3 regions of the uncultured Pseudoramibacter sp. genome follow, and region 1 is predicted to be linked to each of the others. Evidence: riboswitches for the same ligand, from Rfam matches in the RefSeq annotation. Region 1 holds a riboswitch; each other region holds the start of a gene.
What was found. Region 1 has a riboswitch for thiamine pyrophosphate ahead of thiS (sulfur carrier protein ThiS). Riboswitches for the same ligand answer to the same signal wherever they lie in the genome.
Positions count from the first base shown of each region.

Region 2: it holds a riboswitch for thiamine pyrophosphate, as region 1 does, so the genes downstream of both, thiC (phosphomethylpyrimidine synthase ThiC) here and thiS (sulfur carrier protein ThiS) in region 1, are expected to answer to the same signal.
Region 3: it holds a riboswitch for thiamine pyrophosphate, as region 1 does, so the genes downstream of both, thiD (bifunctional hydroxymethylpyrimidine kinase/phosphomethylpyrimidine kinase) here and thiS (sulfur carrier protein ThiS) in region 1, are expected to answer to the same signal.

Region 1 covers NZ_CAIFFF010000007.1:54,712-65,418, forward strand. Annotated here, with positions in the region: gene QZX60_RS05590 (tetratricopeptide repeat protein) at 1-332, opposite strand, end outside; gene QZX60_RS05595 (secondary thiamine-phosphate synthase enzyme YjbQ) at 383-799, opposite strand; gene QZX60_RS05600 (sugar O-acetyltransferase) at 963-1,613, shown strand; gene QZX60_RS05605 (GTPase family protein) at 1,561-2,733, shown strand; gene QZX60_RS05610 (hypothetical protein) at 2,779-3,240, opposite strand; gene QZX60_RS05615 (MATE family efflux transporter) at 3,328-4,731, opposite strand; gene QZX60_RS05620 (hypothetical protein) at 4,990-5,676, shown strand; TPP riboswitch at 5,742-5,843, shown strand; gene thiS (sulfur carrier protein ThiS) at 5,888-6,085, shown strand; gene QZX60_RS05630 (thiazole synthase) at 6,137-6,904, shown strand; gene QZX60_RS05635 (thiamine phosphate synthase) at 6,897-7,511, shown strand; gene QZX60_RS05640 (YoaK family protein) at 7,648-8,352, shown strand; gene mgtE (magnesium transporter) at 8,464-9,813, shown strand; gene QZX60_RS05650 (alpha/beta hydrolase) at 9,935-10,707, shown strand, end outside.
Region 2 covers NZ_CAIFFF010000006.1:3,512-14,218, forward strand. Annotated here, with positions in the region: gene QZX60_RS04825 (amino acid ABC transporter permease) at 1-120, opposite strand, end outside; gene QZX60_RS04830 (transporter substrate-binding domain-containing protein) at 161-934, opposite strand; gene QZX60_RS04835 (citrate synthase) at 1,293-2,666, shown strand; gene QZX60_RS04840 (DUF6465 family protein) at 2,870-3,328, shown strand; TPP riboswitch at 3,432-3,534, shown strand; gene thiC (phosphomethylpyrimidine synthase ThiC) at 3,627-4,940, shown strand; gene QZX60_RS04850 (cysteine hydrolase family protein) at 5,016-5,540, opposite strand; gene QZX60_RS04855 (O-acetylhomoserine aminocarboxypropyltransferase/cysteine synthase family protein) at 5,565-6,830, opposite strand; gene QZX60_RS04860 (MATE family efflux transporter) at 7,086-7,637, shown strand; gene QZX60_RS04865 (LysR family transcriptional regulator) at 7,597-8,502, opposite strand; gene QZX60_RS04870 (hypothetical protein) at 8,649-8,855, shown strand; gene QZX60_RS04875 (carboxymuconolactone decarboxylase family protein) at 8,877-9,614, shown strand; gene QZX60_RS04880 (glycoside hydrolase family 5 protein) at 9,726-10,707, opposite strand, start outside.
Region 3 covers NZ_CAIFFF010000001.1:4,907-15,613, forward strand. Annotated here, with positions in the region: gene QZX60_RS00040 (MATE family efflux transporter) at 1-1,294, shown strand, start outside; gene QZX60_RS00045 (DUF389 domain-containing protein) at 1,433-2,248, shown strand; gene eno (phosphopyruvate hydratase) at 2,326-3,624, shown strand; gene QZX60_RS00055 (MalY/PatB family protein) at 3,804-5,018, shown strand; gene QZX60_RS00060 (putative ABC transporter permease) at 5,027-5,932, shown strand; gene QZX60_RS00065 (DUF975 family protein) at 6,002-6,742, opposite strand; gene pgeF (peptidoglycan editing factor PgeF) at 6,851-7,729, opposite strand; TPP riboswitch at 7,835-7,941, shown strand; gene thiD (bifunctional hydroxymethylpyrimidine kinase/phosphomethylpyrimidine kinase) at 8,044-8,850, shown strand; gene cytX (putative hydroxymethylpyrimidine transporter CytX) at 8,847-10,025, shown strand; gene QZX60_RS00085 (pyridoxamine kinase) at 10,086-10,707, opposite strand, start outside.

The sequences.
Region 1 (10,707 bases):
TTAACGTAACGGCCGTCCCGGTACATGTCACCGAGCTTGTACAGCGCGCAGTGGTCGCCGTTTTCTGCGGCTAGGCTGAATGCGTGAAAGGCCTTTTCGTAATCGACCGGGATGTTACGCCCGTAATAATGGCAGTAGCCGAGGTAGAGGCGACCGCCGTCCTCGCCTTGGTCGGCGGCGCGTTCGAACCATTTACGGGCCGTCGTGTAATCCTGATCGACGGTAAAGCCCTCGTAGTAGAGCCGCCCCGCGAGATACATGGCCTGGGCGCTGTCGGCCTCTGCTGCGGCCAAAATATCGCTTTTCAGCGCTTCCTTTTCATTTTGACTCATTGTTCTCCGGTCACAGCTTTCAAAGCGCGATTTAAGGGATTCTGGCATATTTATTCCCCGATAATCTTGATCAGGGCGTGTTTGTCCCGTTTGCCGTCAAATTCGAAGTAGAAAATCTGTTCCCAGGTGCCGAAGTCGAGACGGCCGTCTGTCACGGCGACGACGACCTCCCGCCCCATGATGGTCCGTTTCAGGTGGGCGTCGCCGTTGTCTTCAAAGCCGTTGTGGTGGTAGCGGCTGTAGGGCTTTTCCGGCGCTAATTTTTCTAGCCAGTTTTCAAAATCCTGATGAAGCCCCGGTTCGTCGTCGTTGATGAAGACGCTGGAGGTGATGTTCATCGCGTTGACAAGGATCAAGCCTTCCTTGATGCCGCTTTCTTCGAGGGCTTCCTCGACGTCCGGCGTGATGTTGACCAGCCCTCTACGGGTATTAAAATGAAAATGTAATTCTTTGCGGTAGGATTTCATTATTACGCTCCTTATTTTTATTAAATTATTCAACTCTCTGCATTATAACACAGGACGTAAAGCGGTTCACGGCACTGCATTGCCCAAAAAAAAGCCCTGTGTTATGATAATTTAAAATAAGATACGGTAACGATCAAAATTTAAATAAGTAAAAGGAAAACAGATGCGCAAAGAAGAAGAAATTCAACGGATGCTGGCGGGAAAATTGTTTTCGCCGGCAGGTCTAGGCAGAGACGAGTGGAAGCGGGTTCACGCGGCTCAAAAGGCCTTTAACGATGCTGACGATTCAACGCTTAGGGATGACTGCCAGGCGATGACGGCACTAAAAAAATGCTTTGGGGCGGCGCCGGACGACTTAAAGCTTACGCCGCCGGTGTATTTCGATCAGGGCGTTCACGTGTTTTTCGGCGAGCATTTTTACGCGAACACGGATTTGACAATTTTGGATGAAAATGAAGTCCGCTTCGGGGATCACGTCATGCTCGGGCCCCACGTCAGCATCTACGCGGTGAGTCACCCAATCGATCCGGAAATTCGCGGCACCGATTTGGAAATTTCAGCGCCGGTCACCATCGGCGACAACGTTTGGATCGGCGGCAATGTGGTCATCAACTGCGGCGTCACCATTGGCGAGGGCAGTGTGATCGGCTCTGGCTCAGTCGTCACCCACGCGATACCGGCCCGCGTCGTCGCGGCCGGCAATCCCTGTCGGGTGATCCGGGAAATCGGCGAAGCCGATCGAAAACTCTGGGAGGCTGAATATGAAGACTACCGGCGGCAATTTAAAGCGTCATCTGAAAAACACGATAGATGAGGCGGATATGGACGCGATGATCCAGCAGATGATGGATCAGGCGCAGAAAAAATACGATGAACTGAAAATATTAAATGTCATGGTGCTCGGGAAGACCGGCGTGGGCAAGAGTACGTTAATCAACAATATGTTCAGCGCGCATTTAGCCGAGACCGGTGTGGGCAAACCGGTCACGAAAGAAATTCAAAAATTCGAAAAGCCGGGGCTTCCGCTGGCCATTTACGACACGCCGGGGCTGGAGCTCGACGGCAGCAACGCGCTAGAGCAGCTGCTCGAGGATGTGACGGCGATTATCAAATCGGGCAGAAAGAGCGGCGACGTCAATCAAATGGTCCACTGTTTGTGGTACTGCATCTCTACGCCGTCCCATCGTTTTGAAAGCGCAGAGATCGAATTTCTGCGGCGCGTTTCAGCTCAATCCGGGACCGGGATTCCGGTGATCGTCGTGTTGACTCAGTCCTATTCCAAGCGTGATGCAGAGACGATGCGGGAGACCGTCGAGGCAGAGAAGCTGGGCGTCGTCGACGTGGTGCCGGTGCTGGCAGAGCCCTTTGTGATCGATGAGGCGTTTCCAGCCATTCTGCCTTATGGGCTCGATTCGCTGGCGGAGGTGACCTATCGGGTCATCCCGGAGGAGGTTCGGGAGGCTTTCGTCGTGGTGGGAAAGGATCTGGCACTCAAGAAGAAGCGGGCGCGCCGTCTCGTGGCGACGGCATCGGCGACAGCGGCAGGCATCGGCGCGGTGCCCATTCCCGGGCAGGATGCGGCGATTTTGATCCCGGAGCAGATTTCGATGCTGGCAGGTATCACGGTGATCTACGGCATGGATTTTCACAAGTCAGACGTGATTGCCGTCATCGGACCGCTTCTGGCGACGATCACTGGCCGGACGATCGTGGCGGAGCTGCCGAAGCTCATTCCGGGAGCGGGGACAGCCGCAGGCAGCGTCATTTCCGCGGCAACCGCAGCCTCGCTGACCTCAGCCCTTGGCGAAACCACCATCATCATTTTAGAAAAAATGGCAAAGGGTGAAATCCATCCCGAAGATTTGAAAAATAAGAAGGGCGTTAAAGCGATCAAAAAAATTTTTTTCGATCAGCTCAAGCAGTTCAAGCGCTAAATTAAAAACCCAATGAAAAGCAAATTTTCATTGGGTTTTTGCGATTTACGGATTGGGAAAGAGTTTGCCGAAAATCCAGTGGGTCAGCGGCGCGGCGAAGAACATATTCCAGAAAAACGCCATCGGCAGGTTCTTGATCACGGTGCCGACCCAGATCGCCGGCAGATTAATCGGGTTGGCGTGGGCGAGGATCAGATTAAATAAAATCGAAGCGATGAGACTCATCGTCGGGCACATGATCGAGACCGTACCGGCCTGGCGCATGATGCGGCAGAAATACGGGTTGTCCTTGGCAGGATCCGTATGCCGTTTGGCGAAGGCGGCGCCGATGCGATTGCCCCAAAGGCTCGAGGTAATGAAGACGAAGGCGCCCATGTAAGAGGCTTCAATGGCGGCATCAACAAAGACGTGGTTGGTCATCGTGCTGAAGCCGCCGACATTAAGATTAAAACCTTGTTTAATGGCGACGTTGTACACCTCCATGCCGTAGGCCATGATATACGACATCAATAATCCGAAAACGATCCCTTGTTTTTTTGTTCTTTGCATTAAAAATACAGTCCTTTCAATTTAATAAAAATCAACAGCAAACAGTTAATTGAGTGCGGCTTTCGGCTCACTTTGGCCGATGGGCGCGACGCGGTGCGATACGGTCCGCTTGAGTAAAAGCAGCGCTACGACGGCAGCGGTGGCTTCGGCAATCGGGAACGCCCAAAAGACAGCGGTCGTCGGCAGAGACAGGCGGCTGAAAATCCACGCCAGCGGCAGCGGGATGACGAGCAGCCTTAATAATGAGACAATCAGGGAGGAATTGCCAGCTTCCAACCCTTGGAAGACGCCCTGCAGCGCGATGCTGACGCCGGCGAAAACAAAGCCGATGCTGATGATGTGCATGGCGCTGACACAGAGAGATTCAGTTACCTGGGTCAAGCCGAAGATCTGTGCGAGGGGATGGGCGAAAATCTGCAGAATGGCCGTCCCGATGAGCATGACGACGACGGTGTCAATTAATCCCCAGCGGATGCACTGCACAATGCGCTTTTTCAAACGCGCCCCGTAATTGTAGGCGGTCAGCGGCGTGATTGCGTCCCGCAGGCCAAATCCAGCGAAGAAAACAAATTGCTGGATTTTGTAGAAGATGCCGTAGGCCGTGACGATCTGCTGAGAAATCGTGCCAAAGATGATGTTGATCCCGTAGGTCATAAAGCTCATCAGCGCCTGCATGACGATGGCGGAAAAGCCGATCTGATAAATGCCGCGGATGGTTTTGACACGGGGCTTCAAGAATTTAATCCCCATTTTAATTTCCCGGTTCTTCGTCAGCTGGAAGACGAAGGCCAGCGCAAGAGAGATAATTTGGCCGATGATCGTCGCGTACGCTGCGCCGGCGATGCCCATGGCCGGGCAGCCGAGCAGACCGTAAATCATAATCGGGTCAAGCACAATGTTGGTCAACGCGCCGGTGATCTGCGCCGTTGTGGACAGGACGGTTTTGCCCGTCGACTGCAGCAGCTTTTCAAAAATGCCGTAGAGGACGTTGCCGAAGCAGAACAGGGTGCAGATTTTTAGGTAGCGGGTGCCCATGTTCAACACGACAGGGTCGGAGGTCTGGGTTCTCAGGTAGGCGTGGGAACCGAAGAAGCCGAAAACCATAAAAACGGCCGTAATGACGATGCCGAGGAAGATGCCGTTGCCCGCCGTCCGCGAGACTCCCTTTTCGTTCTTCTGCCCCAGCTGGCGCGAAAGCATGGCGCCGACGCCGACACCGGTACCGATGCCAAAGGCGACGATCAGCATTTGAACAGGGAAGGCGAGGGTCAAGGCGTTGACGGCGAGCTCTCCAGCGTGGACCACACCGCCGCTGTCAGGCATTCTCGCGACAAACATGCTGTCGACGATGTTGTACATCGCTTGCAGTACCATCGACAAAATAATCGGAAGTCCCATCGACAGCATTAGCCTGTCGATGCGTTCAGTGCCCATTTTATTCTCTTTCATAGCGGTTACCTTCTTTCTTTGATTTCATTTTGTAATAAAAAAGAGCAAAATAAAAAAGCAGACAACACGGAGTTGTCTGCCAACGGAGTTACGTCTACCAGCGATTGATTATGATGTTCTTACGTTATTTTATCTAATTGAATGCGTTTGTGCAAATGAATTTTTTGCAAAGTCTGAAACAAAATTTGAGGTGGTTGTTTGAAAATTTAAAATCAGATATAATGAAATAGAATCAATATTTGATGGAATGGATACACAATGGAAGATAAAAATAAAATTAAAAAAATGCCGAAGGGCGTCTTGGTCGGCGAGAGTATTTTCGATATCGCCTATTTGTTGTTTGCTTTTATTACGTCGGGGATCTTCTTTTCCCACGGCGCGGACCCAGTTTTTTTCTGGTACGGTTGGCTGACTTTCATTTTGGGAGCCGGCGACGCCTTCCACTTGGTGCCCCGGGTGGTGCATCATTTAAGAGGAGACAGCGAACGGGGGCAGTGGTGGCTAAATTTGGGTCTGATCGTCTCGTCTCTGACGATGACCGTGTTTTACATCATTTTGGTGAGAATTTGGACCTTACTGTTTGACCCCACCTCGATTTCTTCGGTCTTTATGCTGCTCGTCGCGATGTTTTCCTTTATTCGTTTGGCGCTTTGCGTGTTTCCTCAAAATAAATGGTTTGCCGGCGGCGACATAAAATGGAGCTTCGCGCGGAATTTGGCCTTTTTAGTCCTAGGTGGTCTTGTCGCGTTTCTGTACGCGTCGATCGGCAATACCGGTGGCTACGGCTTGTGGAAAATGGCCGTGGCGATCGTGATCAGCTTTGCCTGCTATCTGCCGGTCACGATCTGGGCGAAAACCAAACCAGCTGTAGGGATGCTGATGATTCCCAAGACCCTCGCGTATATTTGGATGATCGCGATGGGGCTGGCGCTGCTGAACGTCTGAAATTTTAGACTGTTTCTGCGGCAACGCTTGTCTGCTGTATAAAACTTTGATATAATAAAATGTAATCAAATAACAAAGGGAGCTGTAAAAGGCTGAGAGGAAACGCGAGTTTCGACCTTGAACCTGATTTGGATAATGCCAACGGAGGGAAATACGTGTGTCAATTGGCAGTCCCAAAGGGCTGCTTTTTTTATGAAAAGGAGATGAGGTTTTGGTACAGATTAATGGAGAAGCTGTAAATGCGGCGGGCAAAACGATCGGCGCGTATTTAAAGGACGTTGGGATCGATCCTCAGCGCGTTGCGGTTGAGTACAATGGCAAAATTTTAAGCAAGGATGCGTACGACACGACGCAGATGTCGGACGACGACGTCGTCGAAATCGTAAACTTTGTGGGCGGCGGCTGCTAGAGCGGCAGCTGCATAATGGATTAACAGGAATTGCTGAAAGGGAGAAAAACAATGGAAAAAGATCAACTGGTGATTGGCGGTCACGCCTTTGATTCGCGTTTTATTCTGGGTTCCGGGAAATATTCTTTTGAGCTCATTGACGCGGCGGTGAAACACGCCGGCGCGCAGATTGTGACCTGTGCGATCCGTCGAACCAAGCCCGGCGAACAAAACATCATGGACTACATTCCAAAGGATGTTACGCTTCTGCCGAACACTTCCGGCTCAAGAACCGCGGAAGACGCCATCCGCATCGCGCACATGGCCCGTGAACTGGGCTGCGGCGATTTCGTTAAATTGGAAGTCATTCCGGACACAAAATACCTGCTGCCGGACAACGCGATGACCATTGAAGCGACAAAGGTGCTGGCCAAGGAAGGCTTCATTGTCATGCCGTATATGTTTCCGGATCTGAATGCGGCCAAGGCATTGGCCGACGCCGGCGCTGCGGCGATCATGCCGCTGGGCGCGCCGATCGGCTCCAATCGGGGGCTGGCCAGCAAGGCGTTCATCCAAATTCTCATCGACGAAATCGACCTGCCGATCATCGTCGACGCGGGCATCGGCAGACCGTCTCAGGCCTGTGAAGCGATGGAAATGGGCGCGGACGCAATTATGGCCAACACCGCCCTTGCCACAGCTGGAGATATTCCGATGATGGCTTCGGCCTTTAAATCCGCGATTGAAGCGGGGCGCAAGGCTTACCACGCGGGACTGGGCCGTGTGTTAGTGCGCGGCGGCGCACCGTCGGACCCGACGACGGGAACCCTGCATGACTGATTTTAAAATCATCTGCATCACCAACCGGCATTTTTTTGACGAGACGGCTGATTTTTTGACCCACATCGACCGGCTGGCAGCAGCCCGGCCGGACCTGATCATCCTCAGAGAAAAGGATCTGCCTGTTCAGGCCTACACCGAGCTGGCCAAACGCGTTATTGACATCTGCGAAAGGCACGGCGTCGTCTGTGCCCTTCACACCTATGTCGCAGCAGCGATTGCACTGAAGGTAGAGGCTTTTCACGCGCCGATGCCCATGCTCGACGCGATGACGGACACGGAGAAACACAGCTTTAGACAGCTCGGCGCGTCGACCCACAGCGTCGAGCAGGCACGGGCCGCTGAAGCTGCGGGCTGTACCTACATCACGGCGAGCCACATTTACGACACCGACTGTAAAAAAGGGCTGCCGGGGCGGGGACTCAAATTTTTAGAGGACGTCACGAGACGGACCGCCATCCCGGTTTACGCTTTGGGCGGCATCGATGCCAGTAAGCTCGCTGAAGTTCGGCGCGCCGGCGCAGACGGCGCCTGTGTGATGAGCGGGGCGATGACCTGCGCAGATCCGGCGCGTTATATCGCCAGTCTGCGCCAGTTTTCCAAATAATGTTTGGACACCTTGTATTTGACAGGCAGGTCTGATAAGATGTGTCACGGATGATATGAAAAGTTTCAATAGAAAAATTTCAATGATAGAAGAGCCTGAAAATCAGGCTCTTTTTTAATGCGAAGGAGGCATTCTTTTGGCTAATCAGCAGTCTTTGAAGAAAAAGCAGCGGCAGATGATTTCCGAAAGCTTTCGGCTTGGGGCGCTGCTCGCGTCAGTCGGTGGGTTTTTAGACGCTTACAGCTACGTGACCCGGGGACAGGTCTTCGCTACTGCGGAAACGGGCAACATTGTCCTGATGAGTCTCAATTTATCCAAGGGTGATTTTCGCATGGCGCTGCATTACCTGCTGCCAATCTGCGTTTACGCTCTCGGCATTCTCGTGGTAAAGAACGTCGCGGAGAACGCGAATCAGCACCATTTAATCGTCATTCATTGGCGTCAGATCATCATTTTCTGCGAAGCCTGCGTGCTGATGTGCGTGACCTTTATTCCACAGACACCGCGGATGAATCTGCTGGCCAACGTGCTGATCGCCTTCGTTTCGTCGATGCAGGTGCAGAGCTTCAGAAAGCTCAAAGGCTTGGGCTTTGCGACGACGATGTGTACCGGCAATCTCCGCTCGGCGATGGACCGGCTGCACTGCGCCTTTCGAGACAAAAGCCGGGAAGAGTTAATCAACGGGCTGCGCTACCTTGGGATTATCTTTTCGTTTATTGTTGGTGTCTTCATTTCTTATCGTCTGACGCGGCGCTGGGGCATCCACGCGATGCCGGCTGCGGTCTGCGTGCTGGTGGTGGTCTTCGTTCTGCTTGTCCGCGAACCGCGGGAATTTGAATAACAGGTAAACTCTGGATTAAATCGAAATTTACAATAAAAAAGCATTATTTAACCCGTGTTTTTGTTATAATAGGGGCGGTTAATACGCATAGAACAACCGCGGAGGCGAAACATGGAAGACAAACAGTACGAAGAATTACTTAAAAAAATAAAAGCCCGACAGCCGCTCAATACGGAAATCCTCGATGAGGTCATGCATTCGGCTGACATCGTCTCTGTGCTGGATGAGGATGAGATTACAGACGAAGACCTGAAATGGTTTTTCAGCGCGAACAATAAGGAATTTTTGGCCGATGTCCTTGAGGATGCAGATGACGAGCTGCAGTCCCGCGTGGTGCATCAGCTGGATTACGCCGACATCATCAAAATTTTCTCTTACATGCCGAAGGACGAAATCGCCGATATTTTAGGCGATCTACCCATCGGCCAGCGCAAACAGCTGCTCAACATGATGAAGGCCAGCGACAGCCGCGAATTGCGCGTGCTGCTGGGGTACCGCGACGATACGGCCGGCGGCCTGATGACCACCGAGTACATCGCTTTGTATCAGGATTTGACGATGTATCAGGCGCTAGCTAAGATCCGGGAAATTGCCCCGAAGACAGAGGTCATCAGTACAATTTTTGTATTAAACCGATCCCGCCAGCTTGTTGGCTGGGCCGATCTCCGGGATATTTTGTCGGCAGATCCGGGCCTGACGATCGGAGATATTATGGATTCCCACGTCATTACCGTCGATCCGCTCATGGACCAGGAAGACGTCGCGCAGGTTGTGAGAAAATACGACTTAACGGCGCTGGCGGTTGTCAACCGGCGCCATTCCCTTTTGGGCGTGATCACCGCTGACGATATCATGGACGTCATGGTCGACGAACAGACCGAAGATATCCTGCACATGGGGGGCGTTTCCGGACAGGAAGAAATCGGCGGACCGATTGCCGTTTCGATCAAGCGCCGCCTGCCTTGGCTGATTGTCAATCTTGTGACGGCGTTTATCGCCGCCTCGGCCATTTCCCTGTTTGAAGGGGTTATCGAACAGGTCGTGGCGCTCTCCTCCATCATGACGATTATCTCTGGGATGGGGGGCAACGCCGGTTCTCAGACGCTTTCCGTCGCGATTCGCGGGATTACCCTCGGCGAAATCAACTTAAAGGATGACTGGAAGCTGGTGTTCAAGGAAATTTTGCTGGGGCTGTTAGACGGTGCGTTGATCGGTTTGATTACCGGGATCATCGTGTCGCTGCGCTACGGCAACGCCTATTTGGGTGTGGTGACCATTTTAGCGATGGTCGGCAATCTGATCATCGCGGGCATCGGCGGCTATCTGATTCCACTGATTCTCGAAAAAGCCGGGCAGGATCCGGCGCTGTCCTCGTCGATTTTCTTGACGACCCTCACCGATACCTTTGGATTTTTCATCTTTCTGGGCTTAGCACAATTGTTTTTACCGCTGTTGACATAAAAACAATGTCAAAAAGACAGCAGACACTGTAAAAAGAAGTAAAAATAACGTGAAAAGATTGAATCCATTTTGAAAAGTTGATAAGATAGGGCTATAAAATAATAGTGAGGACAGATGTGAAATGAAATCTTTGACGGATCAGAAAAAGCAGCAGGGAGCAAAAGAAAAAAAACGTTTTGTTTCGCCCTCCCTGTCTTTAAGTATGTCCTTCAAAAGGCAGAACAATCTGCTGCACATCTTTCTGCACGGCAAGTGGCACGGCAAAAAGACACAGATGGCCCAGAAATATATTTACAGGCGCGACGGCAGCCTGCTTCGGGTTCTGGTGGTCTGGTCCAATGAAGGCTCGGAGAAAAATGCGACGGGCCTGCTGTGGCTTCACGGCGGTGCGTACGCTTGTGGGCTGCCCGAACAGGATTACGGCCTGATGGATAGTTTCTGTGCCGACGGCAAATGCGTTGCCGTTTTGCCGGAATACCGGCTGTCTGGGGAAGCGCCTTATCCGGCTGCGCTGGAGGACGCTTATCTGGCGTTGTATTGGATGAAAGAGCACGCGAATACCCTCAGAATCAACCCAGATCAGCTTTTTGTCGGCGGCGAATCAGCGGGCGGCGGACTGGCCACTGCGGTTTCCCTTTACGCGAGAGACCGCCGCGAGGTATCCATTGCCTTTCAGATGCCGCTTTTTCCGATGATTGACGACCAGTATCTGAAGGAAAAGGCCAAATCCTATAGGCTCAAGGATCACGAAAAGGCGCGGCTGAAGGGATGGGAAGGCTATCTAAAAAGCTTTAAAAATGCCAATATCATTCCCATTTACGCGATCCCGGCTCGGGCGAAAATTTTAGATCATCTGCCGCCGGTGTGCACCATTGCGGGTACCGAGGGCCCATT
Region 2 (10,707 bases), on a different contig from region 1:
CCCGAAAATAATCCCTAATATCGCGGCAAGTGCCAGCGATATCAGGGTGGATTCCAAGGTCACTCCAAGTCCCTGGAGCAGGCGGGGCCAAGATTGTGAAATTAATTCAAAGAAACTCACAATGACCTCCAAAAATTATTAAACCTATTGATGATTCAGCTTAGTTGCTGCTCGTTTTGATGTACTTGTTGACGATCTTGTCGTATTCGCCGCTCTTCTTCAAGTTCTTCAAGCCCTTATTGAACATCTTGAGCAGCTTCTGGTTTTTGCCTTTCTGAACAGCGAAGCCGTAAGAATTGCCGGCCTGGAGATCGCCGACGATTTTCAGCGGCTGGCCCTTTGTGATGGCGTAGCCGAGAACTGGATAATCTTCAAAGCAGGCAGCGGAGTGGCCGGATTTGACATCTTCGTACATGTTAGCACTGCTCTTGAAGGTCGAAAGGGTGTAGCCGTATTTGTCCTGATTCTTCTTCGCGAAGGTTGCGCCTTCGGTACCGGCCTTCACCGCGACGTTCTGACCCTTTAACTGGCTGTAGTCGGTGATGTTAGAATCATTGCGGACCGCCATGCCGATCCCAGAATCAAAGTACGGATCTGAGAAATCAAATTTTTTCTTGCGTTCGTCCGTAATGCTCATGCCGGCGATAACGCCGTCACTCTGGCCGCTTTCAAGGGACTGGACTGCGCCGTCAAAGCCGAGGGCCTTGACTGTGTACTTGAAGCCCTGATCCTTGGCAATGGCCTTGAGCAGGTCCATGTCAATGCCGACGCGCTTGCCCTTGCTGTTTTCAAATTCAAACGGCGCGAACGTGGTGTCAGTGGCGATGATGTACTCATCGGAATTTGAGCTGCTGGATGAGCCACAAGCTGCAAAGGTCACAACGGTGACGAGTGCGAGTGCGAAAACCAGGCCCAATTTCAAACCTTTTTTCATAAAAACATCCTCCAATTCGATTGCGCTTCAGTGTCTTCTTTTAATAAAACGCTAAAGCATATTTAAATTACTTTTTATTTTATCATCTTTGTATACCTGGTGCAATTCAAAATATTAAAAAGTCCTTAACCTTAGCATTATTTTTCCTTTATTTTGATCTCCTCGCTTTGAATTTATATGCAAATTCTGTATTTTATGCATTTTATTTCGTACACCGTATGGATTCGGCCAATCCCTTAAGCTTTCAGGCCTTGAATCAAATTGTATACAATTGACTTTTGAGCTTTCCTTTGCTAAAATTTAATAAAAATAAACGGATTGTATCCAAAATCCACTTACGAGCATGAAGGAGGCACACATGGCGAACGATCCATTTACCCAGGCTTTTATTCATAAATACGCGTCGAGAACGATTGATCGGGACCGCATCCCGATGACAACCTACCAGGCTCACAATGTCAACCAAGGGCTTCGAGATGAAGAGGGCAACGGTCTGGTGGTTGGACTGACCAATATCTCCTTGGCCGACGGCTTTGAAATCGTCGACGGCAAGCGTGTCCCCTGTGAGGGCAAGCTCTGGTACCGCGGCATCGACATCAACGACATCATCGAAGGCTTCACCCAATGCCGTTTCGGCTACGAATCCGCCGCGTTCCTGCTGCTCTTCGGCGACTTGCCGACGCAGGCTGAGCTCGACGACTTCCGCGACGTGCTGGACAGCCAGCGCCCGCTGCCGACACATTTCACTCGGGACATCATCATGCACTCGCCATCCAACGATTTGATGCGCATGCTGACCCGCTGCGTGCTCTCTCTCGGCGCCTACGACGACAACAGCGAAGACACCTCGCCCGAATACGTGCTCGCTCAGTGCGTGAAGCTCATCGCCCAGTTCCCGCTGCTCGTGATGTACGTCTACCAATCCTACAATCACTACATTGAAGGCAATTCCCTGTACCTGCACCGCGCGCGCCCGAATATGTCCACGTCGGAAATCCTGTTGAGCCTTCTGCGTCCGGATCGGAAATACACCGACCTCGAAGCGTGGGTGCTCGAAGTGGAATTGATCCTTCACATGGAACACGGCGGCGGCAACAACTCCACCTTTGTCGACCGCGTGGTCTCCTCCACCGGCACCGATACCTACTCGACGATGGCGGCGGCGATCGGTTCCCTCAAGGGGCCAAAGCACGGGGGACAGATTCTGCTCGTACCCGAAATGATGGAAGATCTAGCCGAAAATATCGCTGGCCCCGGCGACATGGCTGGCATCAAGCGCTACCTCTCGGCACTGCTCGACCGCAAGGCCTTCGACAAGAGCGGCAAGATTTACGGCATCGGCAACCCGGTCTACTCGATCTCCGACCCGCGCTCTGAAATTCTGCGCAAGTACGGCGAAAAGCTCGCCACAGCGAAAGGCCAGAGCGACGTGTTCGATTTGTACGCGGCGGTGGCGGACCTCGCCCCGAAAATGATCAACGAACGCGGCCTTTACCACAAGCCGGTGTGTGCCAACATCGACTTCTTCAGCGGGTTCGTGTACCGGATGCTCAACATCCCTCCGGAACTGTACACGCCGATGATCACCGTCGGCCGCATCGTCGGCTGGAGCGCGCACCGCATCGAAGAAATCATCAACGGCAAAGTCATCATGCGTCCGGCGTACGAAAGCTTGATTCCGGAACGCAGACCCTTCGTGCCGATCGAAGATCGGAAAGAGGGCGGAAAATAATTTACTTGCTTAAGTCATGTAATTTTGAAAGCATTTACAACGCGAAAAGCCGGAGAAAATCCGGCTTTTTTATTTACAACATTTTTCATTTATGATAGATTGTGCAATGTAATCAATTGTTTTAATTTTCGAGTTACATTTGGTCGACCACTTCTTGAAGCATTTGACAGATAAGCCGGTGCAACTCAACAGGAGGTTTAATGATGGCAAGAAAATTATCCAAAAAATCCATGGCATCCGCTGAAGCCCAGAAGGCAGAAGTTAAAAGCACGCCGAAGGTTGAAGTGAAAACAGAAGTCGAAACCGTCGCAAAGGCTGAACCGAAGAAGGCCAAGGCAGAAGCAGCCAAAACCGCCGCAAAGACTGTGGCGAAAACAGCTGCGAAGGCCGCGAAGACCACTGCATCTGCTGCAAAAACCGGTGCGAAAAAGACCGCTGCACGCCGCAGCTCCAGCCGCGGATACAAGAGCGAAGTCATTATCCAGCGCAGCGATTTCGAAGTCACCTCATCCGGACTTGTTGACGAAGTCAAGGAAATTTGGACCAAACAGATGGGCAACCTGGTCCGCGATCTCAAGGACGTCAAGGTCTACGTCAACACCGAAGAAGCGATGGCTTACTACGTCATCAACGGCGAAGTAAACGGCAGCTTCGCACTCTAAGCGTCACCGACGCGCAGCGGCTCAGGCCGCTGTTTTTTTTGCAAAATTTCAGAAAATGCCTGATTTTCCCTTCACCTCGGAAAAAATCGTGCTATAATGGAGTTACCGCGTACCGGGGAGCGATGAGCTGAGAGGTGCGGACATGCCGCACGACCCGATTTACCTGATTTGGATAATGCCAACGGAGGGAGACGGAAGCGAGATTTGATTGACGTCGTGCTTTTTACCGCAGTGCCCTCCCGGCACTGCTTTTTTTGTTCTCCGTGCGCAGAATTTTATAACGAGCAAGGAGAAAAGTATGGCACTGAATTACGCAACCCAAATGGATGCAGCCCGCAAGGGCATCGTGACGCCGCAGATGAAGGCGATTACCGCAAAGGAAAACATGGACATCGATCAATTGATGGATCTGATCGCAAAGGGACAGGTGGTCATTCCGGCGAACGTGAACCACACCAGCCTCGACCCCAACGGCATCGGGAAACAGCTGAAGACGAAAATCAACGTCAATCTCGGGGTCAGTCGTGATTGCCGGGATCTCAACGTGGAATTAGACAAGGTGATGGATGCGGTCAATCTCGGCGCCGAAGCGATCATGGATCTGTCGAGTCATGGCGACACCCAGCCCTTTAGACGGAAACTGACATCGGAATGCCCGGCGATGATTGGCACCGTTCCGGTCTACGACGCGGTGATCCACTATCAAAGAGATTTGGGCACCCTTTCGGCGCGGGACTTCATCGACGTCGTGCGGCTTCACGCTGAAGACGGGGTCGATTTCGTGACCCTGCACTGCGGCCTGACTAAGGAAACGGTGCGCCAGGTCAAGGCCGGCGAACGCAAGATGAACATTGTGAGCCGCGGCGGCAGTCTGATCTTCGCGTGGATGTCAATGACCGGCGAAGAAAATCCATTCTACGAATATTACGACGAAATCCTCGACATCTGCCGGAAATACGACGTGACGATCTCCCTCGGCGACGCCTGCCGGCCTGGATGTTTAGCGGACGCGACCGACCGTATCCAGCTCGGCGAACTCATGCGCCTCGGCGAACTGACGGAACGGGCATGGAAAAAGGACGTGCAGGTCATGGTCGAAGGGCCGGGGCACGTGCCCCTTGACCAGATCGCCGCGAACATGAAGGTGCAGCAGCAGGTCTGCCACGGCGCGCCTTTCTACGTCCTCGGACCGCTGGTCACGGATATTGCGCCGGGCTACGACCACATCACGGCGGCCATTGGCGGCGCTATCGCCGCCTACAACGGGGCGGCCTTCTTGTGCTACGTCACCCCGGCGGAACACCTGGCGCTGCCAAACCGTGACGACGTCCACGAAGGGATCATCGCGAGCAAAATCGCGGCCCACGCTGCCGATATCGCCAAAGGCCTGCCAGGCGCCCGGGACCAGGACGACCGGATGGCCGATGCCAGACGCAAACTCGATTGGAACGCCCAATTCGCGCAATGCCTCGATCCCGAACGGGCCAAGGCGATCCGAGACAGCCGCGCCCCGGGGGACGATCACAGCGACACCTGCTCCATGTGCGGCAAGTTCTGCGCGGTGCGCAGTATGAACAAGGCCCTGGCCGGCGAAATCATCGACATTCTATGATCAAAGCAAAAAACAGCATCAAAAAAACTGCGGTCTTACCAGATCGCAGTTTTTTAATTAAAATTTTTCTCTTTTTCACGAAAGAATTTTCACCTGGCAGGCCGCCATGGTCTGAAGCGCCGCCGCGTGGCTTTCTGGTGTGACGCCGGCGCAGCACCGCGCGTCGACCGTCACCGACACCTCCGGCATGAACGCCTTGAGCATCAGCGCGTTGGAGACAACGCAGATGTCAGTACACAACCCGACGAGCTCGATTTCGATGTCCCGCTCCGCCGCGATTTTGGCCATGCGCTCCGCCAGCGCCACCGAGCCAAAGGTCGGCTTTTCGATAATGTGATCCGGTGGAATCATGGCCGCGATGTGCGGCTCGAGAGCCCATCCCGGCGTCCCCTTGATGCAGTGGGGCACTGGCAGATTGGCGCCTTCCTGAGTGTCCAGATAATTGTCCGGGTGGGTGTCCTGAGTCGCGTAGACGTTGGCCTTCGGCACTGCCGCGATCTTGTCGATCACCGGCTGCACGATGGCTTCCGCTTCCTTGGTTCCCAATGCCCCGTCGATAAAATCTTTCTGCATGTCGATGACGATCAATATCCGTTCCATGGCTCCTCCTTATTTAAAACAATTTTACAGCGCGGCCAGCCCCCGTTTAAGGTCTTCGATGATGTCGTGGACGCTTTCGAGCCCGACCGACAGGCGGATCATACCGCCGTCGATGCCCGCCGCGACGAGCTGTTCGTCGGTGAGCTGGCGGTGGGTCGCCGACGCCGGGTGCAGCACGCAGGTGCGGATATCCGCGACGTGGACTTCGTTGGACGCCAGCTTCAGGCTGTCCATGAATTTAACGGCCTGGGGCCGTCCGCCCTCGACGACAAAGGAAATGACGCCGCTGGCGCCGTCCGGCAGGTATTTTTCAGCCAGCTGATGGTAGCGGTCTCCCGGCAGGCCTGGATAAGTCACCGAGGCGATTCCGTCGGCCGCGTCGAGGAAGGTCGCCACCTGCATCGCGTTGTCGCAGTACTGGCGCATCCGAACCGGCAGGGTTTCGAGCCCGAGGTTGAGCAGGAATGCCGAGTGGGCCGCCGGGTAGCAGCCGAAATCGCGCATCAGCTGCATCCGCGCTTTGGTGATGTACGGCGCGTCGGCGTACTTGTCAGTGTAGACGATGCCGTGGTAGCTTTCGTCCGGTTCGGTGAATTCCGGGAACTTGCCGTTGGTGTAGTCGAACTTGCCGCTGTCGACGATCATCCCGCCGCACTGCAGCGCGTGGCCGTCCATGTACTTGCTCGTCGAGTGGGTCACGATGTCGGCGCCCCATTCGAAGGGCCGGCAGAGCACCGGCGTCGCAAAGGTGTTGTCGACGATCAGCGGCACACCGTTGGCGTGGGCGATCTTCGCAAATTTTTCGATGTCGAACACCGTCAGCGCCGGGTTGGCCAGGGTTTCGCCGAATACAGCCTTGGTGTTCGGCTTGAAGGCCGCCTGAATTTCTTCCTCTGAGGCTTCTTCGTCGACAAAAATGCATTCGATGCCGAGGCGTCTCAGCGTGATGTTGAACAGGTTCAGGGTCCCGCCGTAAACCGACGGCGTCGCGATGAAGCTGTCCCCCGCCGCGCAGAGGTTTAAAATGGCGAGCAGGTTGGCTGCCTGGCCGCTGGACGTCGCCATCGCGCCGACGCCGCCTTCCATATCGGCGACCTTGGCTTCCACGGCCATGACCGTCGGATTCGCGAAGCGCGAGTAAATGATGCTCTTCGTCGGGTCGTCGAAAACGCCGGCGATTTCATCTGTCGAATCGTAAACGTAGGTCGTACTCTGCACAATCGGCACCACCCGAGGGTCTCCGTTTTTCGGCGTGTAGCCCGAGTGCAGACATTTCGTTTCCATATCCATGATAACACAGCTCCTTCCAATTACCTAGTGTTTTAATATGAATGTTGACTCATTTACTATGTTTTAATTCTAGTTTATCAAAAAGCAGACGGGTTGAAAACGTCAAATTGACAAAATCCCTTTTCTCGATTACAATAGGGGCGTTCATCGGAGGGTTCTGCCTGAATGAAATGAAAAGATCAGCGGACTGGATAAGATGTGCTGGCTGAAATGCCGGTATGCCCTATTCAGTCCGCTTTTATTTTGGAGGTAAAAATGAAAAAAACCCGTGTTTTGTCCTTAACGGAGGGGCCGATTTTATCCAGCCTGATTCCGATCGGCTTCATGCAGGCGATTTCGGCCTTCGTCGCCCAAAACCGGGGTGCAGGCCAATTTGACCGCATCTTCGGCGCCCTGCGCCAGTCGGTGCTGATCGCCGCCCTCTCCGCTGCCGCGATGTTCTCCCTCTCCTATTTTCACGGCGATCTCCTGGCCCGCATTTTCACCAACGACACCGCGGTAATTGCCGGCGCCGCCGATTACCTCAAGGCCTACGGCATTGACTGCCTGCTCACCTGTTTTTTGTTCTGCTTCATCGGCTTTTTCGACGGCATGGCCCGCACGCGCTTCGTCATGATTCAAGGGGTCGCCTCTGCCTTCGGGGTACGGGTGCCGGTGTCCTACCTGATGTCGAAGCGTCAGCCGGTCTCGCTGTTCCACATCGGGCTGGCCGTGCCAATATCTACGTTGTTCCAGATGATGCTCGTGCTGATTTATTACGCCTGGCTCAAGCGTCAGATCCGCCAGAATCCCGAAGCTTTTCTCTAAAGGCCGACAAAAAGGCCTCGGCCGCCCGCGACAAGATGCGGTACTTTTTCCAGACGAAGACGGCGCCCACCGTCACCTCGGGTTCGAAGGGCACAAAGGCGAGGCTCGGATCGTCGATCTGGTACAGCCCGCGGATGCTCACCGCGCAGGCGCACCCGGTGCGCACCAGCGCGGCGCCGTTGCCGATCAGGTCGAAGCGCCCGACGACGTTGAGGTCCTCGGTGGTCACTGCCCCGTCGGACCACACCTCGGCGTCAAAGGTCGCGCGGTTTTTTCTCGACGAGAGCAGCAGCGGCATGCGGACCAGATCCGCCGGCCCAACCGAGTGCAGCCCCGCCCAGGGACTGTCCGCCGGCACGACGACGCCAACGGCCTCGGTCTCGGGCATGCGCAGGCAGTTGTAGGCCTCGACCCGCGCCGGCTCGAGCAGCAGCGCAAAATCCACGAGGCCCCGCTCCAGCTGCTCCTGAATCACGTCGACGTTGCCGCTGGAGATCTCGCAGGTCAGCTTCGGGTATCTTGCGTGAAGCGCGGCGAAGGTTTCCGTCACCAGATGCATGATTTTCGTTTCCGCCGCCCCGATGCGCACACACCCTGACACGTCCTCGTTTTTTCTGGCGAATTCCTCCTCGGTCTGGTCGACGAGGGAGAGGATTTCCATCGCGCGCTGCTTCAGCCGCATGCCCTCCTCAGTGAGCAGCGTGCTGCGGTTGGTCCGCACGAAGAGCTTCGTGTCGAGCTCATCCTCGAGATCGGCAATCTGACGCGACAGCGTCGGCTGGGTGACGTGAAGGACATTGGCTGCCTCCGTCATGTTTTCGTCCTGGGCCACCTCTAAAAAATATTTCAACGATCGAATTTCCATTTTCACCCCTCTATTCCCGCATCGCAATGCGGTTACTCTTGATATACAAAAATATTATATCATGCTTTTCAACATAAGCATTTCACATTTTAGCTTTTTGGGTTTAAGATAAACGTGTCAAAAAAATTACACCACTGGAGTCCACCATGGATGAAAAAACCAGACAAAATCTCGTGGACGCTGGCTGCAGCGCTGACTTCATCAAGGCCTACGCCGCTTTAAACGAGCCGAGCGTGCAGATCCGCAAGCTGCGCGAGCACCGCAGGGTGCTGCTGTCGGCCATCCACGACACGCAAAACAAATTGGATTGTCTCGATTACTTGATTTACACCAAACGGAAACAAACCCATTAGATTCAAGAAAGGAAATGAACAATGGAAAAACAAACAGCTGGACGCGACGCCCTCGGCGATTTCGCGCCGAAATTTGCAGCACTTAACGACGACGTACTTTTCGGAGAAGTCTGGGCCAGAGAAGACAAGCTCTCCCCGAAACTCAGAAGCATCATCACCGTCTCGGCCTTGATCGGCAAAGGGATGGTCACCGACGCTTTGAAGTTCCACCTGCAGAGCGCCCGAAAAAACGGCGTAACCAAGCAGGAAATGGCTGAGCTTTTGACCCACATCGCCTTTTACGCCGGATGGCCCAATGCCTGGGCCGCCTTCCCGATGGCGAAGGACGTGTACGCTGACGACACGACGCCGGAAAGCCACGGCGGCTTTTTCGGCCTGGGTCAGCCCAACGACGCCTTCGCCAAATACTTTATCGGTCAGTCCTATTTGAACCCGGTGACCAAGCCGGACGACCCGCTGGCGATTTTCAACGTCACCTTTGAACCGGGCTGCCGCAACAACTGGCACATTCACCACGCCACCTCCGGCGGCGGCCAGATTCTGATCTGCGTCGACGGCGAAGGCTGGTATCAGGAAGAAGGCAAACCGGCGCAGGCCCTCAAGCCCGGCGACGTCGTTGAAATCCCAGCGGAAGTCAAGCATTGGCACGGCGCCGCGAAGGACCGCTGGTTCTCCCACCTGGCCTTTGAACTGCCGGGTGAAAATACCTCGAACGAATGGTGTGAACCGGTCAGCGACGACATCTACCTCGCGCTCTAAATCAGGGGGACCAATCATGCCCTTATCCGCCGATATTTAATTTATCTGCAAAAAAACCGAGCCGGTCTGCACACGACAGACCGGCTCGGTTTGATTTTAATCATTGCTCATCTAACGATATATTTTGTCAAGTTTCCGGCAGGTATTAATGAGCCAGATCCCCGTCGTATTCAGATCGGAAGCCTGCCATTTACTCGTCTTACCGCAGGATGGCTTCAGGCACGAGGCCGATTCATCTTTGTTGCAGAGCGACCAGCAGGTAAAACTGATACCGTTATTCGTCATAAGCGTCATCCACCGATTCGCATTGTCAATGTCATATCCGCCGTTTCCCGACGCGTCGCAGATCCCGAATTCTGAAACAAAAACAGGGGTTTTACTGTCGATCGCCCGCTTTAATTTATTCTGGAGATCGTCCCTGTGAGTGCCGGCGTAAAAGTGGAGCGTATACATGACGTTTTTCACGCCAAGCGGCTTCTTTGCAACTTCATCGACGTCCTGAGACCAAGTGTTGGTGCCGCACAGGATAATCGCGCTGCTGTCGCTGTCCCGGATCGTCTTCGCGATGGTTTTGCAATAAGTGTAAAGATCCCGGCCGCTGCCGTCATACCATTTTGTATTCGTCGGCTCATTGCAGATTTCAAAAATCACATGAGCGTTGTTTTTGTATTTAACGGCGTAGGTTTTGAAAAAGCGCTGTGCCTGAGATAGATCGTCGTTAGGATTGTAATTCAGGACATGCCAATCAATAATGACGTACATGCCCAGTTTGCCGGCCGCTTTGACTGCCGTTTTAATTTTCGCGTCCATTTGATCCTGACTGCCCTGGAGGTATCCGCCCTCTCTCGGATAGACCGCGAGACGGACCGTGTTGATGCCCCATTCATCGCGAAGGGAACGCATCGCCGCTTTATTCACGTACTGCGGAAACCACTGAAGCCCATGGGTGCTGACGCCGCGGAGCTGGACAAATTTTTTGTGCTTGTCGAGAATGACGGGCTGTTTAAACCCCTTCACGTAACCGACGGAAAGCTTACCGTGCCGGCCAAAGGGCGTTTTCGATTTCGCCACGGACGTGGTCCGCCCCTTTACC
Region 3 (10,707 bases), on a different contig from region 1:
CCGGCTCCTGCGCTACGCGCTGCCATCCATCGGGATGATGATTTTCACTTCGGTGTACAGCGTCGTCGACGGTTTTTTCGTGTCCAACATTGTCGGCAAGACGTCCTTTGCGGCAGTCAACCTGATTCTGCCGGTGCTCGAGATTCTCGGGGCCCTCGGCTACGTGTTCGGCACCGGCGGCAGTGCCCTGGTCTCGAAGGAGCTGGGCGAAGGCAGGCGGGAGGAGGCGAGCGAAACCTTTTCGCTGATGGTGTGCACGACGATCGCGGTGGGTGTTTTCGTCGCGGTAGTCGGCACGCCGCTGCTGCGCCCAATTCTGAGGGCGATTGGCGCGAGAGGCGCCATGCTGGAAGAGGCCATGGCCTACGGTACTATTTTGATGCCGGCGATGATCATTTTCATGCTGCAGTATATGTTTCAGGCGTTTTTCATCACGGCTGAAAAGCCGAAGCTGGGCTTTGCGCTCACAGTAATCGCTGGGCTGACGAACATGTTCCTCGACTGGCTGTTCATGGCCGTCTTTCACTGGGGCATTCGGGGTGCGGCCTTGGCGACGGCCCTCGCGCAGCTCATCGGCGGCGCGGTGCCGATCGTTTATTTCGCGCGTCCCAATACGGCAGCGCTCCACCTCGGACGGCCCCGCTTTCGTTTCAGCAAGATCAAGAAGGCGGCAGCCAACGGCGCATCGGAATTCATGACGACGGTTTCTCTGTCCATCGTCAGCATCTGCTACAACATGCAGCTGATCCGCTTTGCCGGTCAGGACGGCGTCGCCGCCTACGGGGTGATCATGTACGTGAACTTCATCTTCCTCGCGGTGTTCATCGGCTATTCGACCGGGACGGCGCCGATCGTCGGCTTTCATTTCGGTGCGGGCCACAAGGACGAACTCCACGGCATTCTGAAGCGGAGCCTGTCGCTGATCGCCGTGACCGGCGTTGTGCTGACGGCGGCGGCTGAAATCCTGGCTCGGCCGCTGTCGATGATTTTCGTCAGCTACGACGCCCATCTGCTCGCGATGACGGTCCGCGGTTTTCGACTCTACAGCCTGTCCTACCTGCTTGCAGGGTTTAACATCTACGGCTCGTCCTTCTTCACGGCGCTGAACAACGGGTTCGTCTCCGCCGCGATTTCCTTCCTGCGCACCCTCGTCTTTGAAACGGGCTGCGTGTGGCTGCTGCCGGCATTTTTCGGGCTGACGGGCATCTGGTTCGCGATCATCGTCGCGGAGGTGCTGGCTCTCGTCGTCACAGGCACTTTTCTGCGGAAAAACCGTGCACGGTACGGCTATTGACGGCCAGAGGAGGAAGGCGATTTTTCATCACCTGAAAATCAAACTTTAAGCTTTAAGATCGAAAGAAAATGTGTTAACCTGTTCCGAACTTGAAAGTTTATGCGCGCCAAGAACATTAAACGAAAAGAAGGAAAATGTATGAAAAATCAGGAGAATCAGAAAAACCAAAACAATCAAGAAGTCCAGGAAAACAACAGCAGCAAATTCAACCGTATGACGTCGCGGATGCTGCAGATCAAGGCCGAAACGGCGTCCAACGAGGAAATCAAGGACCGTTTGCTGTCCGGCGGCCGGGTGACCGGGACGAATATGGTCGTCATGGTCTGCGCTATTTTGATCGCGTCCGTCGGACTGAACACCAATTCCATTCCAGTCATTATCGGGGCGATGCTGGTCTCGCCGCTGATGGGCAGCATCCTCGCGATCGCCTACGGCACCGTGTCCGCCGATCCGGATCTGACGCGGCTTCATTCGGTCGGCTTTGCCTTTCAAATCATTTTCAGTCTGATCGCCTCGACGATCTATTTCATCTTGAGCCCGGTCAAGGCGCCGACCCATGAGCTTTTGGCGCGGACGTCGCCGTCCTTTTTCGACGTCATCATCGCCTCTGCCGGGGGCATCGCCGGCATCGTCGGCCAGACGAACAAGGAAAAGGCCAACAACATCGTGCCCGGGGTGGCCATCGCGACGGCGCTGATGCCGCCGCTGTGCACCTGCGGCTACGCGATCGCCAACATGAACCTGCGGATGCTCGGCGGTGCGGCCTACCTGTTTTTGATCAACGCCTACTTCATTTACGCGTCGGCCTGTCTGTTTTTGAGTCTCCTCGAAATTCCGAAGGTGCGGGAGCTGACGCCGGCGGAATGGCACAGAGGCAGGATGAAGATGGTGCGCAATACCATTATCGTGCTGCTGCCGTGTATCGTGCTCGCCTTTTCGGTTGGTCTGAGATAATAAAGGAAAATATAAGGTTTTGCGGTTATGATGAATCCAAAAATTAGATAAAGCGAACAACGAAAGGAGTCATCAACATGAATCCATTAAAGATTGAATCTGTAAAAGGGCGGACCATCATCGATTCCCGCGGCAATCCGACCGTCGAGGCGGAAGTCCGTCTCGCGGACGGCACGGTTGGCCGCGGCGCGTCGCCGTCGGGCGCATCCACCGGCGAATTCGAAGCGCTGGAACTTCGGGATCAGGATCCGTCTAAATTTGGCGGCAAAGGCGTCTCAAAGGCCGTCGCCAACGTCAACGACAAGATCGCGCCGGCTCTGGCGGGGATGGACGCTTCAGATCAGGCCGGTATCGACAAGGCGATGCTCGATCTGGATGGCACGCCGGATAAATCCGCTCTCGGCGCCAACGCCATTCTGGCGGTGTCTATCGCGGCGGCTCAGGCGGCGGCCAAGGCGGAAGGCGTCCCGCTGTACCGCTACCTCGGTGGGGCCAATGGGACCGTGCTGCCGGTGCCGATGATGAACATTTTAAATGGCGGCGCCCACGCCTCCAATTCGGTGGACACCCAGGAATTCATGATCATGCCGGTGGGCGCGCCGAGCTTCAGCGAAGGGCTGCGCCAGAGCACCGAAGTGTTCCACGCCCTCCAGCAGCTTTTGAAGAGCGAAGGACAGACCACAGCGGTCGGTGACGAAGGCGGCTTCGCGCCGAACCTGGCCTCGGATGAAGACGCGATTCAGCACATCCTTCAGGCCGTGGAAAACGCGGGCTACACGCCGGGCGGAGATTTTGTCCTCGCGATGGACGCCGCGTCCTCGGAATGGAAAAGCGACAAGGGCCTGGGCTTCTACCACCAGCCGAAATCGGGGAAGGATTTTACCTCAGATGAATTGATCGCCCATTGGGAAGATCTCCTTGGGAAATACCCCATCGTCTCCATTGAAGACGGCCTCGACGAAGAAGACTGGGCGGGCTGGCAGCGCATGACGGCGGCCCTCGGCGGCAAGGTGCAGCTGGTCGGGGACGACTTGTTCGTCACCAACACCGAACGCCTCGCCAAGGGGATCGATCTCGGCGCCGGCAACGCGATCCTGATCAAGCTCAACCAGATCGGCACCGTGTCTGAAACCCTGGAAGCCATCCGCATGGCGGGTCGTGCCGGCTATCGCGCGGTGATTTCCCACCGCTCCGGCGAAACCGAAGACACGACCATCGCCGACCTGGCGGTCGCCGTCAACGCCGGTCAGATCAAAACCGGCGCACCGTCCCGGACGGAACGGGTCGCCAAGTACAACCAGTTGCTGCGCATCGAAGCAGATCTCGGCGCCGGCGCGATGTACCTCGGAAAGGGTGCCTTCGGGTTCAGAAAATAAAACAACATCTTCATTCTTTTTAACGTCAAACCGTCTAGCAAAATTGATTTTTCGCCGGGCGGTTTTTTGTTTATGGCGTGACGATTTTAAAGGCGCGGACCGCGAAACCGTGATATGATAAAAAGACAAAGCTGAACAACAACAATCAAATAATCAAAAAGATCAGAAGGGAGACGACTATGCAATACGATTTTGAAACCGTGCTGGACCGGCGGGGAAAGGACGCGATGGCGGTGGACGCGGTGGGGTCAAAGGCCCTGAAGGGCTTTAGCCCGAGCGCGCCGAAGCCGGGCTTCGACGTAATCCCGATGTGGGTGGCGGACATGAACTTCCCGACAGCCCGCTCCATTCAAGACGCGATCATCGCGCGGGCGAAGCACCCGGCCTTCGGCTATTTCGCGCCCAGCGACGCCTACTATCAGGCCATTATCGATTGGCACAAGCGCAAGGGCGTCGACGATTTGACCAAGGACGTCATCACCTACGAAAACGGCGTCCTCGGCGGCATCGTCTCGACGCTGAAGGTGTTCGCAGCGCCGGGGGACGCGGTGCTGCTCCACAGCCCGACCTACATGGGCTTCACCAACTGCGTCCGGAGCAACGGCTTCCACATCGTTCACAGTCCGCTGAAGCGGGACGAAGCCGGCGTTTGGCGGATGGACCCCGAGGATATGGACGCGAAAATCAAGAAGTACGACATTCACGTTGCGATTTTCTGCAACCCCTTCAACCCCTGCGGCCGGGTCTGGAGCCGGGAAGAGCTCGAGGCGGCGCTGGCGGTGTGTGAGGCCAACGACGTTTTCGTGATCGCCGACGAAATCTGGTCGGATTTATTGATCAATGGCCACCGCTACACACCGGTTCAGTCGGTGAATGCCTGGGCGAAGACTCACACGGCGGCCTTTTATGCGCCGAGCAAGACCTTCAACTTGGCCGGCCTGATCGGCTCTTACAGCGTCATTTACAACAAGACGGTGCGGCAGCGGGTTCGGGCGATCGGCCAAAAAACGGTTTACAACGCGATGAACGTCTTGTCCGAGCACGCACTGATCGGCGCCTACAGTGACGAGGGTGCGGACTGGCTCAGCCAGCTGCTGCCGGTGCTGTCCAACAACGTGAACTTTGCCTGCAACTACGTAGACGCCCATTTCGACGGCGTCACGGCCTTCCGCTCTGAAGGGACGTACATGCTGCTGCTGGACTGCACGGACTGGCTCAAAAACCACGGCATCACCCAGAAAGCACTGCTTCAAAAGGGCTGGGACGTCGGTGTCGGCTGGCAAGACGGCCATCTGTTCGAGGCGCCGACGTCGATCCGCCTCAATCTGGCCTCACCGACCCACCGAATCGCGGAAGCCTTTCATCGGATGGACCGCTACGTGTTCAACGCCTGAGGATCGCCATGATTGTAGGGATGACCTATTACCAGATCGCCTGGTACTTTCTCATTTACTCCTTCCTCGGCTGGGTCGTCGAGGTGGTGTTTCACGCAGTGCATCAGGGGAAGATCGTCAACCGGGGCTTTTTGAACGGCCCGGTCTGCCCGGTGTACGGCTTCGGCGTGCTGGCCGTCTTTGCCGTCGCCTGGGGAATCGGCCGGACGGCGCCGGAACGTCTGCCGGCGTGGACGATTTTCCTCGTCGGCATGATCTTCGCGACGCTGATCGAGCTGGTCGCCGGCTGGGCGCTGGATCGGCTGTTTCACACCCGGTGGTGGGACTACAGCGACAAGCCGCTGAACGTCGGCGGCTACATCTGTCCGGAGTACTCGATCATTTGGGGGCTGGCGATCATGCTCGTCGTGCAGTACGTCCAGCCGATGGTGCGCCACACGGCCACCGACCTGATTCCGCCGGATTACGGCTGGATTGTGCTGGCGGTGCTGTACAGCGTGTACCTGGCCGATTTGATCGTGACGGTCATGATCATCAACGGCTTCAACCGACGGCTGGCCGAGCTGGACGAAATCCGGACCTCGCTGCGCACCGTCAGCGACAAGCTGACCGAGGACATCGGCGGCGGCGCGATGGAAGCGACCCAGCGCGTTCAGGAGGGGCAGGTGCAGGCGGCTCTGGCCCGGGCTGAAATGAGCGAACGGGCTGAAGCCAAGAAGGCAGCGGCACAAGCCGCGGTGCGCCAGCGCAGCCAGGCCTTAAGAGCCAAGGCTCAGCGCCTGCGGGCACGCATTATGGCGCCGAAGGTTTTCGGCGGACGCCGGCTGATGCGGGCCTTTCCGTCGATGCGGCATCGGGATTTCGGAGAAGTACTCGATTGGCTGCGGGATGAAATGAACGGTGAAAAGAAATAAAAAACAACCCGCTTGGATTGATACAAATCCAAACGGGTTATATTTATGTCTGCAACGGGATTTTACCCTTTACTGCACAGTGCCGTCTGTCGAAGCGGGGTCATCGAGGGGTTCGGTAGTGGCGTCGGACGATTGGGTGTCGTCAGGCTGCTGCGCGATAATTGCGGCGTAAAATTCGGCGTCGGTCTGCTGGTAGTAGGGCATCACCCAGAAAATGCCGACGAGGCCGCAGGTGAGGCCGGACAGCAGGAACCATCCGATAAAGGACAGATCGAGCACAAAGGCGTCCATTTTGTGGCCGTCCATCATCGTCTTTGAGCGTTCGAGGGCGGCTTCGTACGTCAAATTGGGATCTTCTGCAACCAGGTAGCCGACCAGCCGGTACTGATAAGCCTTGACAATGCCGGGAACGACGAGCAACAGAGACCAGAGGAAGATGAATAAGTTGCGCAGGAAGAGCACGAGGATGACATTGCCGTAATTGTGAGTAAAGCCGTAGGAAAGGGCCTGACCGAAATCCACGTGGCCTTTCCGATTTTCCAAGGCGTAATGATATTGTCCGATTTCCAGGGGTAGACCGACGAAAATGCCGAGCAGGGTGGTCACGATGGCCGGCCTCGCGATGAAGGAATTGAATTGGAAGATTTCATCGAGATGGGAGAAAGTGCCCCCACCGGAGAAAATGTAGGAGACGCCGCTGCCCAGGAAGCCGGAAATGAGGGTGAAAATCAAATAGCCGCCGACGAGGGCCCAGTAGTGGGCATGAAAGACGTTTTTGGCGTCTTGTTTTAATAATTTGCGATTAATCATAGTTTTTACACTCTCTTCTTTAAAAATAAAAATTGCCTTGGCAATTCACTTTGCTAAGGCAATAATACAATAAATATTTTACGAAATCAAGGAATTTGTATAGATATTTTAAGGCTTAAGACTTAAGAAAGCGGCGCAGTTGCCCCGGTGCTCTCCGGCGGCGCGGTGGGAGAACAACAGCTTCGCGTTGCACCGGGTGCAGACGTCGGTGACCTGAATGTGCTCGGGCTTGACGCCGGCGTTTTCGAGGACGAGGCGGTTGGCCTGCCAGAGATCGAGCTGACAGTGCAGGGCGCCGTCACGGGTGTGGGGATTGCAGAGAATTTGATCGGCCTGGGCGCCGAAACGGTCTTGGAACACTTTGGCCACGTCTTCGGAGATTTCGTAGCAGTCTCGGCAGATGGACGGCCCGACGGCACAGATGAGATCCGCCGGATCAGTGCCGAAATGGGTGCGCATCAGATTGATGGCGCCCGCCGCGATGCCGGCAGCCGTGCCCCGCCAGCCGGAATGCACGAGGCCGACCGCCCGATGCACCGGGTCGACCAGGTAGACTGGTGTACAGTCGGCAGTGAAGACACCGAGGATCAGTCCCGGCGTATTGGTGACCATGCCGTCGACGTCCCTGCCCCAGCGGCGGAACAGCGTCCCCTCGCCGCCGTCTCGTTTGTCGACAACTCGGACGTTGCCGGTGTGGCCCTGATGGGCGCAGACGAAGTGGCGCAGGCTGCGGCCGCCGCCGAAGGCGTCGGCGATGCGCTGGTAATTGGCGTCGACGACCATTGGATCGTCCTCCCGGTCGTAGTTGAAATTCATGGCCGCGCAGTCGCCGGAGCTGACGCCGCCCTCCCGCGTCGTGAAGACGTGATCGACGCAGCCGGTCTGTTCGAGCATTGGGAAGGACAGCGTGCGCAGCGGCAGGCCGCCGATCGTTTCAGTTCGGTCTAGGAGAACCGGACGGTTCGGATCTTTTCGAATGAGTTGCATATCATGGCGCTCCTTTTATTAAATGATATTGTACTTTTTGAGTTTGCGTTCATTGTACCACGGCCCTTGCAAAATGCAAGGTGGTGCGCTATACTAGGGGCGTTGTAAAAAAGGCAGGGGAGTCTGTACGCAGGCTGAGAGTAGACCAAATGGCCTAGACCCTTAAACCTGATTTGGATCATGCCAACGCAGGGAGCACCGGGAACGATGAGCTTTGCAGGCGGGTCCGCCTGCTTTTTTTGTGCGCGGTTCATCGGGGGCACCACCTTGAATCGCCTTAGAAAACGGAAATGCGAAGTGAAAAGGAGCAACCAATGAGAACAGCATTGACGATCGCTGGCAGCGATACCAGCGGAGGCGCCGGCATTCAGGCCGATTTGAAAACCATGACCGTAAACGGCGTTTTCGCTATGAGCGCGGTTACGGCTCTGACGGCTCAGAACACCACCGGCGTCACGGACATTATGGAAGTTACCCCGAAGTTTTTAGGGGAAGAACTGGACGCGGTCTTTACCGATATTTTCCCTGATGCGGTGAAAATCGGGATGGTCAGCTCGGCCGCGCTGATCGAGGTCATCGCCGAACGCCTCGCCCACTACCAGGCGGCGCACATCGTCCTCGACCCGGTGATGGTCGCCACCTCCGGCGCGAAGCTTCTGCGCGATGACGCGGCGGACACGCTGAAGCGCGCGCTGATGCCGCTGGCGGAAATCATCACGCCGAACATCCCCGAAGCGGAAATTCTCTCGGGGCTCGACATCGTAACTGAAGCCGACATGGAAAAGGCCGGACAGGCCATCGGCGAAAACCTCGGCTGTGCGGTCCTCGTCAAGGGCGGTCACCAGGTCAACGACGCCAACGACTACCTCTGGCAGCCGGACGGCGGACAGTGGTTCACCGGTAAGCGCATCGACAATCCGAACACCCACGGCACCGGCTGCACCCTGTCGTCGGCGATCGCGGCCAACCTGGCTAAGGGCTACGCGCTGAACGACGCGGTGGCTCAGGCGAAGGCCTTCCTCTCCGGCGCGCTGGCGGACGGCCTCGATCTCGGCAAGGGATCTGGCCCGATGAATCACGCCTTTGACATCAAGGACGCGTACAAGGCGGTGCGTGAATGAGCGGCGAAAAACGCACGACGAGTTTTCAGAACGGCTTGATCTGGTTCGGTGCCGGGGTGTCCATCGCGGAAATCCTGACCGGGACGTATTTCGCACCGCTGGGCTTCGCGAAGGGCCTGGCCGCGATTCTGATCGGCCACGTTATCGGCTGTGCGATGTTCTTCTTCTCGGGGCTCATCGGCGGGCGGACCCGGAAGAGCGCGATGGAAAGCGTCAAGCTCTCCTTCGGCGGCAAGGGCGGATTGATTTTTGCGGCTCTCAACGTCCTCCAGCTCGTGGGCTGGACGGCGATCATGATTTACGACGGGGCCGCGGCCATCGACGGCATCTTCCCGGGACACGCCTGGGTCTGGTGCCTGGTCATCGGCGCACTGATTCTGCTGTGGATCGCCATCGGCATTACAAATCTGGGGCCGGTCAACCAAATCGCGATGGCGGCGCTGTTCATCCTGACGATCGTCATGTGCCGGGTCATTTTCGCGAAGGGCTCGGTGTGGTCGGTGGCGCCGACCTCGGGCCTGAGCTTTGGGGCGGCAATTGAACTGGCGGTGGCGATGCCGCTGTCCTGGCTGCCGCTGATCTCGGACTACACCCGTGAGGCGGAAAAGCCCTTCGCGGCGACGATGGCGTCGACCCTCGTCTACGGCGGCGTCTCCACCTGGATGTACATCATCGGCATGGGCGCGGCGCTGCTCACCGGCGGCGGCAACATCGCGGTGATCATGGTCAAGGCGGGCCTCGGTATTGCGGCGCTGATCATTCTGATTCTGTCGACGGTCACGACGACGTTCCTCGACGCGTGGTCGGCTGGGATTTCGACGGAATCGCTGTGGTCAAAGCTGTCGGGCAAAAACGTCGCGATGATCGCGACCGTGATCGGCATCGTGCTGGCGATGCTCTTCCCGATGGACGACATCACCCAATTCCTCTACCTGATCGGGTCGGTCTTTGCGCCGATGATCGCGGTGCAGATCGCCGATTATTTCATCCTAAAAAAGGCGGACAGTGCAGACCGTGACTGGAACGTGCGCAACCTGGTGGTCTGGGTCATCGGCTTTGTCCTGTATCGGCTTTTGATGCAGGTCGATCTGCCGGTGGGATCCACCCTGCCGGATATGGCAATCACGATGGTGATCCTGCTCATCGCGTCGCCGAAAAAGAAAGCGCAGGCGTAAATAAAAAAGGAAATCCGATTTGCTTTGGATTTCCTTTTTTTGTTGGCTGCAATTTGAAAGTTAGATATTTTTCGCGACGGTGAGTTTGGCGATGAGGCTCGGCAGCGTCGTTTCGAAATTGACGCCGTACCAGGGCTTCTTCGGATCCTTCAGGGTCACAGCGATGGTTTCAGCGGTGTAGTCGGACGCGATGGCCATGGCCTGATCCCAGGGCAGGCCGTTTAAGATGCCGCCGACGCAGGCGCTCGCGAACAGGTCGCCGGTGCCGTGATAGGACGCGTCGATCCGCGGATTTTGGTGAGACAGGAATTCGCCGGTTTGGGTGTCGAGGCCCATGAAGCCGGTCATGCCGTCGGACAGCGAGACGCCGGTCAGTACCGCGATTCTCGCGCCGAGCTTGCCGAGCTTTTCGAGCAGCGCCTTGACTTCAGCTTCGTTCATGTCGGCCTTGTAGGGCGTGTCGGTCATGAAGCAGGCTTCGGTGATATTTGGGACGATGATGTCCGCGTGGCCGCAGAATTCGGCGTTGCGCTTCGCGTAGTCGAGGTCGAAGGCCGGGTAGAGGGCGCCGTTGTCGGCCATAACCGGGTCGACGAATTTCAGCGTCTTGTCGTCCGGTGCGAAATCGTCGAAGATTTTTTCGACCATTTCGATCTGTTCGAAGGAGCCGAGATAGCCGGTG